3 regions of the Bacillus sp. C1 genome follow, and region 1 is predicted to be linked to each of the others. Evidence: riboswitches for the same ligand, from Rfam matches in the RefSeq annotation. Region 1 holds a riboswitch; each other region holds the start of a gene.
What was found. A riboswitch is a leader RNA that binds a small molecule or an ion and turns the genes downstream of it on or off. The one in region 1 is predicted to bind S-adenosylmethionine.

Region 1 (3,789 bases):
ATTAATCCCCATCAATAAACCAGCAGTAACAATCGCTGGTAAAATCGGCATAAATACATCAGAAAATATCTTTACAAATTTTTGCATCGGATTTAACTTTTGATTCCCCGAATCCTTCACATCCGCTACTGTCGATTCCTTCATACCTGTAAGCACAATCAATTCCGCATATACGCGGTCCACATCTCCTGGACCAATAACAATTTGAAACACACCAGCGTTATGAAACGCTCCTTTCACTAAAGAAATCGCTTGCAATTTATCGTTATCTATTTTACTTTCATCCTTTAACGCAATACGAAGTCTCGTTACACAATGAGCTGCCTGTTCAATGTTCTCTTCCCCGCCAATATATTTCAGCACCTCTTCTGCTACTTTCCGATAATCTTTGGCCATCTCCCATCCCTCTTTTCTCTTTTTTTGATACCGTTTACAAATACATATTAACTCGTATATATAAGTTAGTCAACACTCGTATATACGAGTTTGCGAAATTTTTTCTTATTCCCCCAAAACGCAAAAAAAGGAGATGAAACTTTATCGTTTCATCTCCTCATTTTCTCCGAGCTACATCTGAAAAATGAAAAATATCAAGTCGATGCCGTGACTCTGTATATTCAAACTGGCTTCCATCATAAAGATGCGTAAAGTTTTTGACAACAACAACATAATCTGTACCATTCAAATCTAAATATTTTTGATCATCCTCTGTACAAGGCTGAACTTCAATAACACGCTGTGCATAACTAATATGTAATCCTAAATCTTGTTCAATATATTTATAAATCGAATTCTCAGCAATTTCTTTTGTTAATCCGGGAATATATTCAGATACAAAATAGTTTACATCTAAAATTACATTTTCCCCATCAATATTTCGAACACGTTTAATATGATCTACCTTTGTTTTCGTCTTTACATTTAATGATTTTGCGATTTCTTTCGAGACTAACAATTGTTCCTGTTCTACAACACTCGTTATACATTTGCGCCCTAATCGTTCGTTTTCCTCTTGAAAACTCACAATACCGCCAAAGTTAAATTCAATATTTTTTCGTTTTAAAACGAAAACGCCTTTACCGTGAATCTTTTGTACGTACCCACGTTCCTGTAATAAATCAACAGCTTTTCTTACTGTCCCACGGCTTGCTTCATACTGTTTCATTAATTCTGTTTCAGAAGGAATTTTACACCCTTCTTTTAACTTGCGATTATCAATTGAATCACTTATCTCCGTATAAATCTGCTCATACTTACTCATCATCTTGAATAACCCCTTGCCACCTTCTTTTTCTACTTGTATTATAGCATGCCAGAAAATTAGTTTTTCCTCTTGATTATTTTACACATTAGCTATACAATATTCACATATTTTACAAAAATCAAAATTAACAAACTCTTATCAAGAGAGGTGGAGGGACTGGCCCTATGAAACCTCGGCAACCCCTATGTTATTTAGGTAGGTGCCAATTCCTTTAGAATTTAAATTCTAAAAGATAAGAAGAAGCGATATTGTGTATTCAAAAACCTTCTTCTTATCGAGAAGGTTTTTTATTATTTTCATACTTTCATCCTTATCAAGAGAGGTGGAGGGACCGGCCCTATGAAACCTCGGCAACCCCTATATTATTAGGTAGGTGCCAATTCCTGCGTTTAAAGCGACAGATAAGGCGATGATTTTCTATCAAAGTAATCATCCCTTTCTTCGTATAGAAAGGGGTGATTTTTTATTACCACATAACTAAATTACAACTAAAGAGGAGATGAGTTATTTGGATATTTTCCATGAACAATTTATTTACCCAAAACTTTCAGGCACGACATTTAAAGAAATTTTAGAGAAAGTTTCCACCGACTTACTTATACAGGGATTTGTAAAAGAAACCTTCTCACAAGCTGTCCTAGAACGAGAAATGCATCATCCAACAGGTCTCCCCACCGGAAACATCGGGGTAGCAATTCCTCATACTGATTCTTCACATATTATACAACCTGTCATTAGTGTAATTACATTAGAATCATCTATCCCTTTTACTCTTATGGGAAATCTCGAAAAAGAAACAACAAATGTGCAAGTTCTGTTCTTACTTGCATTACAAGACGGTAGACAACATATTCAAATACTTAAGGAAATTATGAAACTTATTCAACATCCACAGCAGCTTCAACAGCTAACTGCTGCATCTACAAAATTAGAGATTATAAACTCTATTTCAGCTCTTACTATTTAAGGAGGAAAAAAAACATGAGAACATTTCATATTTTAACAGTTTGTGGTTCAGGTACAGTCAGCTCTACTATGGTTTCAGAAAAACTAAAAGAGGCTTTAAGCGAAGATTATATTACGATTACGACAACTGAGGTTAAGCCGACACAAGTCGAACAGTTTTTGGAAGAAAGACAATATGACTTTATTGCTTACACTACACCTATCCCTCAAAACCTTTCTATTCCAACCATTAATGCTGTTGGATTTTTAACTGGTTTTGATGAAGAAAGTTTTTTAGAAGAAGTAAGACACGTCATTCATACCATTGTAGAAAAGGAAACTATCACAAATTTATAAGACGGGTGGATTGATACAAATGGAGCTAGAATTTCTTAAAAAGATTTTTGACACATTTGGTGCATCTATTTTTGTACCAATTGTTATTTTTATAATCGCCATTGCTTTAAAAGTAAATCGTAAAAAAGCTTTTTATTCTGCTTTATACGCAGGTATCGGCTTACAAGGCTTCACTCTTTTACTCAATGCTTATATCCCTATTATTATGCCTGTCGTTCAAAATATGGTGAAAAGTACAGGAGTCAGTCTTCCAGTATTTGATATTGGCTGGCAAGCTAGCTCTATTGTTGCCTATTCTACGGAAGTTGGAATGATCTTTGTAGGCGTTGCACTATTACTTCAAATCGGATTATTTTTAATAAAATGGACAAACATTTTCCAACCTGGAGATTTGTGGAACAATTATTCCTACATGGTATGGGGCTCTATGATTTATTTAGTTACAAATAACTTATGGTTGGCTTTTGCTTGTATGATTACACTCAATCTTTACAGTCTTCTTTTTGCAGAACTATTATCCAAAAGATGGTCTACATATTTTCAGTATCCTCGCTGTGCGATTGTACAGCTACATCATGTTGGGAGTATTCCATTTGCAATTGGATTAAATCGTCTTCTAACAAAGATAGGTGTTGGAAAAGTAAATGCCAATCCAGAAGTTCTAAAGAAAAAACTAGGATTATTTGGAGAACCTATTTTTCTAGGGCTCTTTCTCGGTGCTAGTATCGGAATTTTAGGGAACTTTCATTCTCTTAATACGTTAAAAGCATGGGGACAAATTACTACTGTAGGAATTTCAACCGCTGCTATTATGACTATTTTTCCAAAGGTTTCAGGGATATTTGCTCAAGCTTTTTTACCACTTACAGAATCTGCAAAAAAAAATATTAACAAAGATAAAAATAACCCAAGAGATTGGTATTTAGGTGTAAATGATGCAATGGGATATGGTGAAACCGCTACACTAACAACTGGTATCTTACTCATTCCAATTATGGTTATACTAGCATTAATTTTACCTGGAAATGAAGTACTCCCTATTGTCGATCTAATTGCACTCCCTTATATGGTTCAAGGAATAGTAGCAATTACAAATGGAAATATTTTTAAATCTATTCTAATTGGTGTAATTTGGTTTAGCTTAGGCCTTTATATGGCAACGTACACTGCACCAATATTTACAGAAGTTGCACAACAAGTTGGAGTAACCATTCCAGCGGGTG
Region 2 (3,789 bases), on a different contig from region 1:
CCAATTTTGCTGACAAAACTGCTTTAATACATATAAGAGATGGCGATAACTAACGTTTAAGTATTCAGAGGCTTCCGTATGCTTTTCAAGATAACAATCGTTTTGCTCGGTTAATAGAATAAACGCCGCTAATCGATTTTCTAAAGGATAGTTATAGCTTTTTGCATATTGTTCAGTTCGGATGATTGTTTTTTCACCAATGAATTTGCACAACTGTTGTAAGAAGTGAGCGTCCTGTAACAATAGATGCCGACAATCTTTCAGGGGAAGAGCTAAACAAATACATGGTTCCATGGCTTCGATTCCTTTTGTTACGATCTCGACGCCAATTAATCCTAACTCACCAATAATCGATGGCGCTTTTACAAAGTTGATTAAGGAAACCTTGCCATTCTGATGGCTCATATATATTTTTGCTTTTCCGGAAATGAAGTAATAGAGATAGGGAAATTCCTCGCCTTCATTACAAATGGTCTCTTTCTTTTGAAATGAATGAACTTCTATATATGGCAAAATATTAAACGAAAAGAATGTTTGGAACTTGAAGCGTTGTACATAACTATAAATTTCATCTGAACTTTTTTCTATTTTCATTTTTTCACCTCTCATTTAGTATGAGATATCTCCTATTCTTTTTACAAGCGGGAGTGATACGATTTATTTGAGAACAAAAGAAAAAATGTGTTTTTATAGCGGAAAGAGAGAGGAACAACATGAAGAAATATCAAACATTACTATTTGATGTAGACGATACATTATTAGATTTTAAAGCAGCTGAAAGAGCGGCTTTACAGTTACTGTTTGAGGAACAAAAAATCCTTTTAACTGATGAAATTACAGCACATTATAAAAAGATAAACCAAGGTCTGTGGAAATCCTTTGAAGAAGGAAAGATAGACCGAGATGAAGTAGTGAATACTCGATTTTCAGTTTTATTTAAGGAGTACGGCCAAGAAGTTGATGGACCTTTGTTTGAACAGAATTATCGTAGGTATTTAGAAGAGGGGAATCAGCTCATTCATGGAGCATTTGAATTAATACAAAATCTCCAAAGCAAATATGACTTATATATTGTTACAAACGGTGTTTCCAAGACTCAAGATAAACGTTTACGTAATTCAGGATTACATTCACTCTTTAAGGGGATTTTTGTTTCAGAAGACACGGGCTATCAAAAGCCAATGAAGGAATACTTCGATTATGTCTTTGAACGAATTTCTAATTTTTCTGTAGAGAAAGGATTAATTATCGGTGATTCTTTAAGTGCAGATATGAAAGGGGGACAGCTAGCTGGGTTAGATACTTGCTGGTTTAATCCTGAAAAGAAGTTAAATGATAGCAGGATAGTGCCAACTTATGAGATTCAAACTTTTGATGAGTTATATGAGATTTTAAAAGGATAGTTCTTTTGGTTTTAAATTAGAATTTTAAGAATAAATCATTAAATTGTTAATAAAATATTTTATAAAGATTCAGAAAAATAATTGACATCAGGAAATTATTACTATAAAATCAACGGTAATTGCATAGTCTTATCAAGAAAAGGTGGAGGGACAGGCCCTATGAAACCTTGGCAACAGCCGAATAATGGAATTGTGCCAAATCCTGCAGGTAATAACCCTGAGAGATAAGAAAGAGACTTTAGAGCGTGTTTTCAAACTGCTTCTTTCTTGTTAGGGAAAGAAGCAGTTTTTTATTTTGTATAAAAGAAGGGAGAATGAGAAATGGGAGAGTCAAAGGGGAAAGGAACCATTTGTGTGCAAGGTGGCTATACACCGAAGAATGGTGAACCACGTGTTTTACCGCTTTATCAAAGTACAACGTACAAATATGATACGTCCGATGATTTAGCGGCTCTTTTTAATTTAGAAGCAGAAGGCTATATTTATACGCGAATTGGGAATCCAACACTGGCAGCATTTGAACAAAAATTAACGGAGCTAGAAGGCGGCGTTGGAGCTGTTGCAACAGCTTCTGGTCAAGCCGCTATTATGCTAGCTGTTTTAAATATTTGCAGTAGTGGTGATCATTTACTTTGTTCTTCAACCGTTTATGGGGGAACGTTTAACTTGTTTGGAGTTAGTCTACGTAAATTGGGAATTGATGTTACATTCTTTAATCCCAACTTAGCTGCTGATGAAATTGTGGCACTTGCAAATGACAAGACAAAACTGATTTATGCAGAATCACTTGGTAATCCAGCGATGAATGTTTTGAATTTTAAAGAGTTTTCAGCTGCAGCGAAACAGTTAGAAGTACCGTTTATTGTTGATAACACGTTAGCGACACCATATTTATGCCCAGCATTTGAATATGGAGCAAATATTGTTGTTCATTCAACAACAAAATATATTGATGGCCATGCAAGTTCACTAGGCGGGATTGTTATTGATGGAGGAAACTTTGATTGGACAAATGGAAAGTATCCAGAGCTTGTTGAACCAGATCCAAGTTATCACGGTGTAAGCTATTTGCAAAAATTTGGGCAGGCGGCATACATTGTGAAAGCTCGAGTTCAACTATTAAGAGACTATGGAAACTGTATGAGCCCATTCAATGCGTATATTAGTAACATCGGTTTAGAAACATTGCATTTACGAATGGAGCGTCATAGTGAAAATGCTCTTGCAGTTGCGAAGTGGCTTGCTAATCATGATCGTATTGAATGGGTAAATTATCCTGGTTTAGACAGTAATGAAAATTATTCACTAGCGCAAAAGTACTTAGCAAAAGGTGCAAGTGGCGTTTTAACGTTCGGTATTAAAGGAGGATTACAACCCGCGAAAGAATTCATTGCAAATGTGAAGCTGGCAACGCTTGTAACACACGTAGCAGATGCAAGAACATGTGTGATTCATCCTGCTAGTACAACACATAGACAGTTAAGTGAAGAAGAACAGCGTTTAGCAGGTGTTACCTCCGATTTAATTCGTTTATCAGTTGGTATAGAAGATGTTTCTGATATTATTGCCGACCTAGAGGGAGCATTAGTTGGGGGCAAAGCGCATGCCGATCATCGTTGATAAAGATTTACCAGCTCGTAAAGTATTACAAAAAGAAAATATTTTTGTCATGACAAAGGAACGAGCTGTAACACAAGATATACGTGCTTTAAAAATTGCAATTTTGAACTTAATGCCAACAAAGCAAGAAACAGAAGCGCAATTGCTCAGGCTACTCGGTAATACGCCACTTCAATTAGATGTGCATTTGCTCCATATGGAGTCTCATATATCACGTAATGTAGCACAAGATCATTTAACAAGTTTTTATAAAACATTTCGAGATATTGAGGGAGAAAAATTTGACGGTCTTATTATTACTGGGGCACCGATTGAAACACTCCCTTTTGAAGAGGTAGATTATTGGGAAGAACTTGGGCGCATAATGGAATATGCAAAAACGAATGTAACATCTACGCTCTATATTTGTTGGGGAGCACAAGCTGGCTTGTATTATCACTATGGCATTCCGAAGTATCCGCTTGAAGAAAAGATGTTTGGTGTATTCGAACATATTGTGCAAGAGAAACATGTGAAGTTGTTACAAGGATTTGATGAACTCTTTTTTGCACCACATTCACGCCATACGGAAGTACGCGCATCTGATATTGAAAAAGTACGAGAGTTGACATTGCTAGCAACATCAGAAGAAGCAGGTGTTCATCTTGTTACAGGGCAAGATGGAAAGCATATTTTTGTTCTTGGCCATAGTGAATATAGCTGTGATACGTTAAAACAAGAATATGAACGTGATAAGCAAAGAGGACTAGATATAAAAATTCCGAAA
Region 3 (3,789 bases), on a different contig from region 1:
AGTGGTGAAGGTCTTTTTTATTTTTTTTGTAACCACACCTTGTAACAAATTATGGTAAATGATAGTATAGAATATGAAATGTTCTGAAAAATCCCTATTATTAGATGGTAGTGAATAATATACAGTACTGAATGATAAAATTTATATGGATCGTAATTTTTAATAATTGTATCGAAGGTATAAGAAAAAATAAGAGAAAGGGGGTGCTATTATATGAAGAAGATTATTCTAATTGCATTATCATTGCTCTTTATTGGAGGGATTGGTGTTGGTGCAATGACTGTTTTCGGATTAGCTTTTAACAAAACTGAAATTCATAAAAAAGAAACGGTGGCTGGTGAGAAGATTGATGAAATTGAAGTAAAGACTTCGGCAGCAGATGTTGAAATTGTTGCAGTTGATTCAAAAGATATTGAAGTGTTACTGGATGGAGAGATAAGCAAAGAGCTAGTAGATAAATATAAATTTGGGGTGAAAGAAGAAAAAAATAGATTGAATGTTACATTTAGTAAAGGTATAAATTCTGTTGGTTGGGAAACTGGGACTACTACAGGAGTCAAATTACAAGTGAAAGTTCCCAAAAAACTATATGAAAATATAAAAGTAATTACATCATCAGGAGATTTTGTAGCGAAGGAAATTGAAACAAAGATAGCCGAATTAAACACTTCTTCTGGAAATGTATCACTATTACATGCGAAGATAAATGGGAAATTAACGGTTGAAACGTCTAGCGGAGCAATTGAGACAGACAAAAGTGAAGTTGAAGTAGTGAAATTGAAAACCAGTAGTGGGAAAATTAGTGTAGATGGTTTGCATACTAAAGAAGCCGTATTCACAACATCGTCGGGGGATGTTGAGTATAATGATCGTAGTTTGCAAGGGGAGATAGAATGTAATACATCCAGTGGGGATGTTGAGATGAAATTTGATGATATTCCTGAATCTTTAAAAGTTGAATTTGATGGGAGTTCTGGTAAGGCGGATCTAGACATTACAGATCTTTTATATAAAGAGAAATCAAAGCATAAATTGATTGGAATAAAGGGAGCAGGAGAAAATAAAGTGAAAGTAAAAACAAGTTCGGGGGATTTTAAGTTACGATAGTTTGTGAATAACAGTAAAAATCATGTCTTCAATTGAGGAAGACATGATTTTTTTAGTTCAGACGAGACTTCTTAAGTTGAAAAACTCTTCTGTGCTCATAACATCTGCATATACGGTGTTCAAACTTGCTAAAATTGTATTATGGATATAGACAGCAGGGATGGTAGCATTTTTAAAGAGAAGATCTTTTGTTGCGCATGCATCGTGTATAATCGTGCAACGAAAACCGAAATCAAAAGCGGCTCTTACTGTGGCATCAATGCACATGTGAGTCATCATCCCGCATATAATGACATGTTCAATTTCTAAGTTTTGTAATTGCTCTAGTAAATTTGTTTCTCGAAAACTGTTTGGGTAGTGTTTGAGAATCACAGTTTCATTTTGTAAAGGGCGAACATTTTCATGAATATGGACACCTTCTGTATTAGGAAGAAAAAAGGTAGCAGTTTCTTTCATAGATACATGTTGGATATGAAAAATAGGTTGGTTCACTTCTCGGAAATGCTGAAGTAGTTGACTTGCATACTCGCTAGCTTCAACGGCACCACGTAGTTCCATTTTGCCATTTGGAAAATAATCATTTTGAATATCAACGAGTAAAAGGGCTGTTTTCATATCATTTATCGTCCTCCATTTTCATTTCGTATTCATGTAATGTTATTCAATTAGAAAGGGATATTTTCCTTTTCATAATGTTAATGAAAAATAAAAGTGTTATTTTCTAATATTTTCATTGACTCTCACTTTTCTGAGTTTTATAATAAGAATTAATTAAATGACAATTAAATCGATACACTCTTATCCAGAGAGGTGGAGGGACTGGCCCTGTGATACCTCAGCAACGGATTTTTTAATACCGTGCTAATTCCAGCAAGCTTATAAAAGCTTGGAAGATGAGAAGATGCGAACGAGTATATAAGTGCTCTTCTTCTTATTTTTTACGGATAAGAAGGAGGGCACTTTTTATTTTGCCTCATGGTCCTGCTCCGAGTTATTACAGCAAATAGGAGGGAAGAAAATGATTTCTTTTGAAAATGTAAGTAAAGTGTATGAATCAGGTGGTCAACCAGTTCATGCTGTTGAAAATGTAACATTATCGGTTAAACAAGGTGAAATTTTTGGCATTATCGGTTTTAGTGGTGCTGGAAAAAGTACGCTTTTACGTTTAGTGAATATGTTGGAGCGTCCAACGTCAGGAACGATTTTAATAGATGATAAAGATATTACGTCTTTATCAGGAAAAGAGTTACGAAAGCTAAGACAAAGAATCGGGATGATTTTTCAAAGCTTTAATTTATTTAACTCAAGAACTGTGTTCGGTAATATCGCTTACCCATTAAAATTAGCGAAATTGCCAAAGAATGAGATAAAAGAAAGGGTAAATGAGCTGTTAAGGTTTGTTGGGTTAGAAGATAAAGCCAATTATTATCCAGAGCAGCTTTCAGGTGGTCAGAAGCAACGTGTAGGGATTGCGAGAGCACTTGCAACGTCACCAGATATTGTGATTTGTGATGAAGCAACATCGGCATTAGATCCTGAAACAACAACAGAAATTTTGAAATTGTTAAAAAAAGTAAACAAGGAATATAATGTAACAATTCTCCTTATTACCCATGAAATGCAAGTTGTGAAAGAAATTTGTCATCGTGTAGCCGTGATGGAAAAAGGAAAGGTAATAGAGGAAGGAACATTATTTGATGTTTTTACAAAACCAAAGACAAAGACGACACAAAATTTTGTCCGTTCTGTTATTAATGACCATTTACCAGAAAGTGTTCTTACGAAAATTCAAAATGGTGGACAGATATATCGCTTAACATTTACTGGTGAAGAGACCGGACAACCGGTATTATCGTATATTGCTAAAAATTATAATGTAGACGTCAATGTACTCTACGGAAATATTATTGAACTGCAAAGTATTCTATGTGGAAATCTTCTTGTAGAGCTGCAAGGTGAACAAAAAGAAATTCAAAAAGCATTGCAACATTTAAGACTACAAGTGCAGCTGAAGGAGGTAGAAGCTCATGCGAGTTGATTGGAGTATATTTTGGCCCCGTATTTTAGATGCGACAGGGGATACCCTCTTAATGGTAATTGTAACCCTTATATTTGCTACAATACTTGGTATACCTCTAGGTTTACTTTTATATGTTACAAGAAAAGGGAATTTTTTAGAAAATAAACTGGTCTTTTCTATTCTTAATATTGTTATTAATACGATTCGTCCGATTCCATTTATTATCTTTTTAGTAGCATTAAGTCCTTTAACACGTACTGTTATTGGAACAACAATCGGAACGGCGGCAGCAATCTTTCCAATGACACTTGTCGCTTCCATCGGAATTGCAAGAATGGTAGAAACAAATCTTGTTTCGGTTCCAAAGGGAGTAATTGAAGCAGCACAGGCGATGGGAGCGTCGCCACTCAGAATTGTTTTTGAAATTCTTGTTCCAGAGGCGCTAGCGCCATTAATTTTAGGCGTGACGTTTATGACGGTTGGTTTAATTGAATTTTCGGCAGTTGCTGGTCTTGTTGGCGGCGGTGGCCTTGGTGATTTAGCAATGACATATGGTTATCAACGTTTTGATACATCGGTTATGTTCGTGACGGTTGTATTGCTGATTCTTCTTGTACAAATTGCACAAAACTTAGGAAATTATTTTGCGAAAATATTTTTAC

Region 2: another riboswitch for S-adenosylmethionine. It lies ahead of ACX5JI_RS20295 (bifunctional O-acetylhomoserine aminocarboxypropyltransferase/cysteine synthase); the one in region 1 lies ahead of ACX5JI_RS18370 (PTS sugar transporter subunit IIA).
Region 3: another riboswitch for S-adenosylmethionine. It lies ahead of ACX5JI_RS16275 (methionine ABC transporter ATP-binding protein); the one in region 1 lies ahead of ACX5JI_RS18370 (PTS sugar transporter subunit IIA).

What each region holds. Positions count from the first base shown of each region.
Region 1 is NZ_JBTMZT010000007.1:50,781-54,569, forward strand. Features, by position in the region: gene treP (PTS system trehalose-specific EIIBC component) at 1-396, opposite strand, end outside; gene treR (trehalose operon repressor) at 554-1,264, opposite strand; SAM riboswitch class I at 1,397-1,503, shown strand; SAM riboswitch class I at 1,572-1,672, shown strand; gene ACX5JI_RS18370 (PTS sugar transporter subunit IIA) at 1,773-2,231, shown strand; gene ACX5JI_RS18375 (PTS sugar transporter subunit IIB) at 2,246-2,566, shown strand; gene ACX5JI_RS18380 (PTS galactitol transporter subunit IIC) at 2,586-3,789, shown strand, end outside.
Region 2 is NZ_JBTMZT010000009.1:84,148-87,936, forward strand. Features, by position in the region: gene yeiL (transcriptional regulator YeiL) at 1-594, opposite strand, end outside; gene ACX5JI_RS20290 (YjjG family noncanonical pyrimidine nucleotidase) at 714-1,403, shown strand; SAM riboswitch class I at 1,530-1,634, shown strand; gene ACX5JI_RS20295 (bifunctional O-acetylhomoserine aminocarboxypropyltransferase/cysteine synthase) at 1,725-3,023, shown strand; gene metA (homoserine O-acetyltransferase MetA) at 3,007-3,789, shown strand, end outside.
Region 3 is NZ_JBTMZT010000005.1:27,717-31,505, forward strand. Features, by position in the region: gene ACX5JI_RS16265 (DUF4097 family beta strand repeat-containing protein) at 214-1,107, shown strand; gene ACX5JI_RS16270 (cysteine hydrolase family protein) at 1,165-1,722, opposite strand; SAM riboswitch class I at 1,903-2,007, shown strand; gene ACX5JI_RS16275 (methionine ABC transporter ATP-binding protein) at 2,126-3,145, shown strand; gene ACX5JI_RS16280 (methionine ABC transporter permease) at 3,135-3,789, shown strand, end outside.